DNA from 4 places in the Yersinia aldovae 670-83 genome. Region 3 is predicted to be linked to each of the others. Evidence: predicted binding sites of a transcription regulator. Region 3 holds the regulator's gene; each other region holds the start of a gene.

Region 1 (2,211 bases), 1.3 Mb from region 3:
CAAACCAAACTGTTCTGCCAGCTTGTAGCCGAATGGTGAAGCCCCTAATCCAGGCATAGACAAGCCACCAGAAGCAACCACCAGTGAGTTAGCGCTCACTTTCATATCATTAATATCTAATACGAAACCGGTGTCGCTCTTCTCAACCGACAGAATATTGCAACGTAACCGGACAGTGATTTGTCCCAGCTCACACTCTTTCAATAGCAGCTCAACGACTTGTTGAGCTGAGTCGTCGCAGAACAACTGCCCCAACGTCTTTTCATGCCAGGCAATGCCATAGCGATTCATCAGGTCGATGAAATCCCATTGGGTATAACGTGCCAGTGCCGATTTACAAAAGTGAGGGTTCTGTGACAGATAGGCCACAGGTTCGACAAACATATTGGTGAAATTGCACCGGCCACCACCTGACATCAGTATCTTACGGCCCGCTTTTTTGCCGTTATCCACCAACAGCACACGGCATCCAGCTTGCCCGGCTTGAGCTGCACAAAACAACCCCGCAGCACCCGCACCTATCACTACCACATCAAACTGTTCCACACTGGGCCTCATTGAGTAAAATCATCATCGCTGCAAAATTGCCCACTTTTAGCGGGTTATCGTAATATTTAGTACATTCAACCGACAAATTAACGGAGAGAGATTGTAAGTCGCGCACCGAAAGTAAACCATAGTAAGAAAATGTCTCATAGGGTAAAACCAAGTAACTTGCTGATATAAAATACATATATGGCTCGCAAGCACCATTTTATCTGCGGTCATGTCAAAAAAAGGTCATATTTTCCTTTTCCCCACCCCCCATTGTCACTGATAATGCGCCGCGTTCATGTCCACAAACTGGCGTAACACTTATGCTACATCTTTTCGCTGGCCTGGATTTCCATACCGGCCTAATGTTAGTTCTTGCTTTGTTGTTCGTGCTGTTTTACGAAGCCATCAATGGTTTTCATGATACAGCCAATGCGGTTGCGACCGTAATCTATACCCGTGCCATGCGTTCACAGGTTGCTGTGGTGATGGCAGGGGTGTTTAACTTCCTCGGCGTGATGCTGGGTGGCCTGAGCGTGGCTTATGCCATTGTTCATTTACTGCCTACTGATCTGCTGTTAAACGTGAGTTCGGCACACGGGTTGGCCATGGTCTTCTCGATGCTACTGGCGGCGATTATCTGGAATTTGGGTACTTGGTATTTCGGTATCCCGGCCTCCAGTTCTCATACGCTGATTGGTGCTATCATCGGTATTGGTTTAACCAATGCATTAATGACCAGTACATCTGTAGTGGATGCACTGAACGTTCCTAAGATGATACAAATCTTCCTGTCATTAATCTTATCCCCGATTGTGGGTTTGGTTATTGCGGGCTTGATGGTGTTCCTGTTACGTCGTTACTGGAACGGAACCAAGAAGCAGCAACGTATTCATCTGACCCCCGCTGAACGTGAAAAGAAAGACGGTAAACGTAAACCGCCATTCTGGACCCGTACTGCACTGATCATTTCAGCTATCGGCGTGAGTTTCTCTCACGGCGCTAACGATGGTCAGAAAGGGATTGGCTTGATCATGCTGGTATTAATCGGTGTGGCTCCGGCCGGGTTTGTCGTGAATATGAATGCAACGGGTTATGATATTGCACGCACCCGCGATGCAGTGACCCACTTGCAACAATTCTATCAGCAACACGGTGAAGTATTACCTCATGCCGTCGCGTTGAAACCACTGGTTCCTGCACCGGAAGCGCTGCCGGATACACCGACACAGTTCCATTGTGACAACTCACGAGCCATGATCGCTATTGACCATGCACAGGCGCTGCTGACGAATCTGCAAAGCTATGATGACCTTACGGTCGATCAACGCAGCCATATGCGCCGCTTGCTGATGTGCGTCGCAGAAACCGCAGGGACTGTTGCCAAGCTGCCAGAAACCAACGCGGAAGATCGCCGTTTCCTTAACAATCTGCGTAAAGATCTGTTGGAAACTGTGGAATATGCACCAACCTGGATTATCGTCGCCGTCGCTCTGGCCCTCTCTTTGGGTACTATGATCGGCTGGAAACGTGTGGCAGTGACCATCGGTGAGAAGATCGGTAAGAAAGGCATGACTTACGCACAAGGGGTTTCTGCCCAGATGACTGCGGCGGTCTCTATCGGTATTGCAAGTTATACCGGTATGCCAGTATCGACGACTCAAGTGCTCTCTTCAG
Region 2 (2,211 bases), 830 kb from region 3:
CCAATAATGGCGTTTTGTGGCGCATTTTTGGCATCCGCATCGTAAGGCATCATGCCAACACCGTAATTAAATTTGGCGTAATGGCGAATATCCGCAAGTGATCCGGAAGAGGCGGTGGTAATAGCACAATCACCGTTATAGAACTTGGCAGTCGATTCATCTTTACGACCAAAATAGGTGAAATCACCTTTCTTGTTCATATCAGACAGCAATTGAATATGCTTAACCTGCAAAGGCTTATTGAATTCCAATACCGCATCGGTGCCATCAAAACCATTATTACGGCTGGCAATGGGCTGACCATGCCAGGCACTAAAGTTTTCAATTTGAATCCATCCCTGCCACCCGCTGGCGTAACCACAACTTGAGCCAGCAGCGCGCAATTTTGCTGTATCTGCAGCCAGTTCCTGCCACGTTTTTGGTGGTTGATCCGGGTTCAAACCTGCTTTTTTGAAAGCATCTTTGTTGTAATACAACACCGGCGTGGAGCTGTTAAATGGCTGAGATAATAAGTGACCGGTTTTGGCATCAGTGTAATAACCCGCAACCGTCGGGACGAAAATCGATTCATCAAAATTAATATTGGCGTCTTTAAATACCTGGAAAACCGGCTTAATCGCCTTGCTCGCCATCATTGTGGCGGTGCCAACTTCATAAACCTGCAAAATAGCTGGCGCTTTCCCTGAACGGAAAGCAGCAATACCTGCCGCCAGACTTTGTTCGTAGTTACCTTTATAGACCGGCACAATTTTATAATCGCTATGCGACTGGTTAAAGCGATCAGCTAACGAGTTAACTTCTACACCTAACTCCCCTTCCATCGAGTGCCAGAAAGGAATTTCAGTTACCGCCATCGCATTGGCACTGAATGCCAAGGTCAGCGCAACACAAATCGACGTTTTACCAATAGCATTGTTAAACATATCTGGCCTCTGAATAAATCTGTATGGCTCATCTCAATGAATTTCTGTGGATGAGCGAAATAAATCAGTTTTTGTTCGGAAGCAAACATGACAGTTTTTCATTACAGAAATATAACCCCGACATGACAGAAACATGACAAAGGTATGAATGAACGATGAAAATAAAGAGTCGATCATGATGCATAAAGTGATTAAATAACACCAACAACTAATTTAATTACATTATTCACCTTAAAAATAGAAACAACGACAACTAAAATTTAAACATAAAAAATAAACAGACCTAAACCTATAACTTAATACCATGAATTGATATTATTAATAATATATATAAATATAAGAAATCAAGTATAATAAAATAGGACAAACTCTTGCTTGAAACAATGACAATTAAAATGTTAGTGTTCCTCCCAGCTTATGAGGAGGTATATTAACGTGACAATTTAACACCCTCGTTATCATTTTCAATATATGCTCATAAGCAGAGAAAGCCACTAACTCCCCTCCATTCGGATAGGGTTTATATATAACGGACTATTGGGTATTTATCATGAAAAAGACACTACTTTCTATCGTTACTATGGCTATATTAGCTAGCAGCAGTGTTTATGCTGCATCTGTAAACAAAGATATTGATGTTGAAGTTGAAGTCTTATCCTCAGTAAAAATGACCAGTCCTACTGGTGTGGAAATTAAGCAATTGAAGTTGGATTATGATACAGCATTGGGTGATGGTAATTACAATATTTCTCAGCCAATAGAAATATCCTCAATTAATGGATACAATAAAGTTAAACTTAGACTTGCAGAGGAGTTTAAGTTAGAAGAAAGCAATGGCACGGGTAAAGAGTTTACAAAAGTTGGAGTTATGGTGGGCGGTTTAACTATAGATCATACCACTGACCAAACGATTAACTTAGCCAATGGAAAAACAAACCAAATACTAACAGTGGCTGGTAAAGCAAGCGTTGATGCCTTAGATGGTGAAGTATACGCTGGTACGGTTAGACTTGTTATGGAACCATCAGCCTGATAAGAACATTATAATTTCCTTATAGTTAATACATACAGTCAGGGGTTTCCCTTGGCTGTATGCCAATTCCAGTAAAAAATAAAGCCCAATAGTGTTAATCAAACCATCAATATAAAATATATTTATAAGAGCGCGCATATTGCCATTATTAATAATGGAATGGAATCCCATGACAAATAACGTAATAACTAACAAAGTCACTTTATTTATTTGCTTATTTTCCATGCTTAACTCGGCTGGGGCCGAGGATATTAC
Region 3 (2,211 bases):
GGCTGACATTAGCAAAGAAATTGCGCCTTGCCCCCTCCAACTGACGCATCTGGGTCACATCGCGGGCCACCATCAGCAATTGCCCTTCGGTATAAGGCATCACCCGGAACTCCACGAAATAACCATTATTCAATTGCAGGGTTAACGGACGGGCGAACTCTTGCTGTTGCAGATATTGGCTAAATTCCGGATAACGCAATAAATTGAGGATATGCTGACCGTTATCCTCTGGCCATCGGAACCCCAGCAGATGTTGAGCCAGGCCGTTACACCAGAAAATATTGCCCTCGATGGTGGTGATAACCACTGCATCCGGCAGTGATTCCGCCCCACTGCGAAAACGCTTGATAAGCAATGCCAGTTCACGCCGACGCCTGCGATTACGCAGTTGCATCTGGTATAAACCATAAAATAGCGGCTCCCAACTCCAGCGGCCAGCAGGCGGGGTCATACTGCGGTCTAACCATAGCCAGTGGGATAATTTGAGTTGGTTATAAAAATTCCAGACCAGTGCTGCGACGACCGAAACTAATAATAGCCACGGCAAATAGCCGATGACAGCACCTAACAAGAGTGCGGGCAAACAAAAAAGAGCCAGCTCTATAGCCAGCATTTTCCATGATAAGCGTTCTAACACAACGAATTCTCCGGCACTGAAAACTCAGTAGCGCGTTGAGAAACGGTATCCGGTTCCCCGGACAGTTTGTACCATTTTATCATGGCCATCAGTTTCAAGCGCCTTACGTAACCGACGAATATGCACGTCAACCGTGCGGTCTTCTACATAAACGTTAGTGCCCCAGACATAATTAAGCAACTGTTCACGGCTGTATACCCGCTCGGGATGAGTCATAAAGAAGTGCAGCAGTTTGAACTCGGTCGGCCCCATATCGAGCGCGTGTTCATTAGACATGACACGATGCGATGAAGGATCAAGACTTAACCCTTGCATTTCAATCACTTCTTCGACTGCCATTGGCGATATTCGACGCATCACAGCTTTAATACGTGCCACCAACTCTTTTGGCGAAAAAGGTTTAGTAATATAGTCATCCGCGCCCACTTCCAGCCCACGCACCCGATCTTCTTCTTCGCCACGGGCGGTCAGCATCATCACTGGTATATCCCGTGTTAATGCTTCACGTTTCATATGTTTAATAAACTGGATACCCGAGCCGCCGGGCAGCATCCAGTCCAACAGCACTAAATCAGGGAAAGGCTCCGACAGGCGCATTACCGCACTGTCATAATCTTCGGCTTCTAACGGTTGGTAACCATTTTGTTCCAACACAAAGCACACCATCTCACGGATAGGTGCTTCATCTTCCACCACCAGTATGCGTCTTGCCATCATCAACCCTGCCAGTATGTTAGTGGTCACTATTTGAGTTCGGAAGCCATTATGCGTCACTTTTGTGACAGATTTATGAAAAATATCACACATCCGCAACCAATAAGCATAGTGATAAGTTTCATGAAATTTGCAAAATTCAGTAGCCAACGTTGCGAGACGTCTCGAAGATTTATCTCATCATATTTTTTTAGCCGCGACATCCTGTTACCAGCGTTTATAATCAGCGCCATTCACTTTGACCGATAACCTGCCATCGCGGGAGATTTATGCGTATTATTCATACCTCTGACTGGCATTTGGGGCAGCATTTTTATACCAAAAGTCGTGCTGCCGAACATCAGGCATTTCTGCACTGGCTCATTGAGCAGATCGAAGAAAATCAGGTAGATGCGCTGATCATTGCCGGCGACATATTTGACACAGGTTCTCCACCCAGCTATGCCCGCGAGCTGTATAACCGCTTTATTGTCAGCCTCCAGCCCACTGGCTGTCAGTTAGTCGTGCTCGGCGGTAATCATGATTCAGTGGCAACATTGAATGAATCGCGCGGTTTGCTTTCATACCTGAATACCACCGTAATCTCCTGTGCCAGCAACCGGTTGGAACAACAAATTATTATTCTAAAAAACAGGCAACAGCAACCGGCAGCCATACTCTGCGCCATTCCGTTCTTGCGGCCTCGTGATTTGGTCACCAGTCAGGCGGGTGAATCCGGTGGGCAAAAGCAACTGGCATTACAAGAAGCCATCGCAAACCACTATCAGGTGCTCTACCAACAGGCCGTGGAACTGCGCACCAAGCTTGGCCTGCCACTGCCCATTATTGCCACAGGCCATCTGACCACCGTCGGCGTCACC
Region 4 (2,211 bases), 1.1 Mb from region 3:
CTGATCAAGATGCAGGTTTCACTGATAGCGAAGGTATGAAAATCATTCAGTTACCACATGTAGAAGAGATTATTGCCCCTATCTTCTACACCGTGCCGCTACAGTTGCTGTCTTACCATGTCGCGCTTATCAAAGGTACGGATGTGGATCAGCCACGTAACCTGGCAAAATCGGTCACAGTTGAGTAGCTGATTTTGATGCTGATCAGATTTAATCTGTATTGATATATAACAAATAACCTACCATTAATAATGGTAGGTTATTTGTTTAATGATTTTTATAGTTATTTTTATTAATTACTCTGTTTATTTTTAATTTCGGTTAATTATGAATTTAATATTTTGTAATGTAAGTCATCTAGTGGCATTTGTTTTGATATGTAAGAGTTAGAATCCTGTAACCATAGTATTTTTTTATACTGATCAATTCTTTTTGTAAATACTTCTTATCATCATCGCACGAAAATTTTAGAGTTGAACTGCCCAGTGATTTAAGAACTGCACTTAACTCGGTAGCACTTTTCTTGGTGAACTTCCCTTGTTCTTCTACAGATTGAACTATTTTTGGGAAGGTGTATTTTATTAAAATTTCAGATATGTTCATATTAAATTTCATTCCATGTTTAAGTATAGATCTGCGTAGTCTCTAGCTAAAGATATTTCAAGTATCTGCAAATTTCTTTCATAAACAGTATTTCTGCTGCCAATATTTTTTAAGCTTTACGATGAATCGCCTCTGAGTGAGCAATACCGGAAGTTGTGATTCGACAGAGAGTGTCTCGTCCTATCTTTCTCGACTCAGAATGCCTCTGTTTTTTTGATTGTCATATAACTGTCATATTTCGTACATTTTTCTGTCATTAAACTGTCCTATTTTCTCTCCTGCACCATACTTAATCTGATGAAAAATTTTAGAGTTAATTCTAATATCCCATTAGGAGGGATTATGAAACTGATGCGTACCACCGTAGCCAGCATTGTGGCAGCGACTTTATCTATGACCACTGTGTCCGCGTTCGCTGCTGCTAGCCTGACAGGTGCAGGTGCGACATTCCCCGCGCCGGTGTATGCCAAGTGGGCAGATTCTTATCAGAAAGAAACAGGTAACAAAGTTAACTATCAAGGGATCGGTTCTTCAGGTGGCGTGAAACAAATTATTGCCAATACTGTGGATTTCGGTGCTTCTGATGCGCCATTGACCGACGAAAAACTGGCTGCTGATGGCCTGTTCCAATTTCCGACGGTGATTGGTGGTGTGGTATTAGCAGTGAATATCCCAGGTATTAAGTCCGGTGAGCTGACCTTAGACGGTAAAATACTGGGTGATATTTATCTGGGCAATGTGAAAAAATGGAATGACCCGGCGATTGTGAAGCTGAATCCGGGCGTAAAATTGCCAGATCAAAATATTGCCGTGGTGCGCCGTGCTGATGGTTCAGGTACTTCATTCGTATTCACCAGCTATCTGGCTAAAGTGAATGCGCAGTGGAAAGAGAAAGTGGGTGCGGGTTCTACAGTTAACTGGCCAACCGGTTTGGGTGGCAAAGGTAATGACGGTATCGCCGCATTTGTACAGCGTCTACCAGGCTCCATTGGCTATGTAGAATACGCTTACGCCAAACAAAATAACCTGGCTTACACCAAACTGGTTTCAGCCGATGGCAAACCGGTCAGCCCTACAGAGCAAAGCTTTAGCGCTGCGGCTAAGGGTGTGGACTGGAGTAAAACCTTCGCGCAAGACTTAACCAATCAGCAAGGTGATGATGTTTGGCCAATCACCTCTACCACCTTTATTCTGGTGCATAAAGAACAGAAAAATGCGGATAAAGGCACTGAAGTCCTGAAGTTCTTTGATTGGGCATACAAAAATGGCGCTGAACAAGCCAGTGCTCTGGACTACGCCACATTACCAAAAGAAGTGGTTGAGCAGGTTCGAGCTGCCTGGAAAACTCAGATTAAAGACAATAGCGGTAAGCCAATCTTCTGATTTACGGGCAAGCTGTGATTTATAAAATATTGATTCAATATATACCCTAAATAATTCGAGTTGCAGGAAAGCGGCAACTGAGCAAATCCCCAGGAGCTTACTCAAGTAAGTGACTGGGGTGAGCGAAAGCAGCTAACGGACATGCAGCTTGAAGTATGACGGTAGGATGAGAAGAGAGTCTATGGCTGCGAATAAGCCGACTACCAAAGCACCGAGTAAATACGG

The links. Region 3 encodes PhoB, which activates phosphate uptake and scavenging genes when phosphate is short. Its sites were predicted from a motif close to CTGTCATAAAACTGNCNNAT; they were not measured.
Positions count from the first base shown of each region.
Region 1: a site for PhoB is predicted at 767-786, ahead of pitA (inorganic phosphate transporter PitA). Genes of this name have one in related genera too.
Region 2: a site for PhoB is predicted at 1,044-1,063, ahead of ugpB (sn-glycerol-3-phosphate ABC transporter substrate-binding protein UgpB). Genes of this name have one in related genera too.
Region 4: a site for PhoB is predicted at 821-840, ahead of pstS (phosphate ABC transporter substrate-binding protein PstS). Genes of this name have one in related genera too.

Region 1 covers NZ_CP009781.1:2,870,218-2,872,428, reverse strand. Annotated here, with positions in the region: gene AT01_RS12970 (BaiN/RdsA family NAD(P)/FAD-dependent oxidoreductase) at 1-546, opposite strand, end outside; gene pitA (inorganic phosphate transporter PitA) at 858-2,211, shown strand, end outside.
Region 2 covers NZ_CP009781.1:2,409,359-2,411,569, forward strand. Annotated here, with positions in the region: gene ugpB (sn-glycerol-3-phosphate ABC transporter substrate-binding protein UgpB) at 1-923, opposite strand, end outside; gene AT01_RS10975 (CS1 type fimbrial major subunit) at 1,474-1,956, shown strand; gene AT01_RS10985 (TcfC E-set like domain-containing protein) at 2,111-2,211, shown strand, end outside.
Region 3 covers NZ_CP009781.1:1,580,296-1,582,506, forward strand. Annotated here, with positions in the region: gene phoR (phosphate regulon sensor histidine kinase PhoR) at 1-637, opposite strand, end outside; gene phoB (phosphate response regulator transcription factor PhoB) at 662-1,351, opposite strand; gene sbcD (exonuclease subunit SbcD) at 1,621-2,211, shown strand, end outside.
Region 4 covers NZ_CP009781.1:2,699,989-2,702,199, forward strand. Annotated here, with positions in the region: gene glmS (glutamine--fructose-6-phosphate transaminase (isomerizing)) at 1-188, shown strand, start outside; gene pstS (phosphate ABC transporter substrate-binding protein PstS) at 946-1,986, shown strand; gene pstC (phosphate ABC transporter permease PstC) at 2,168-2,211, shown strand, end outside.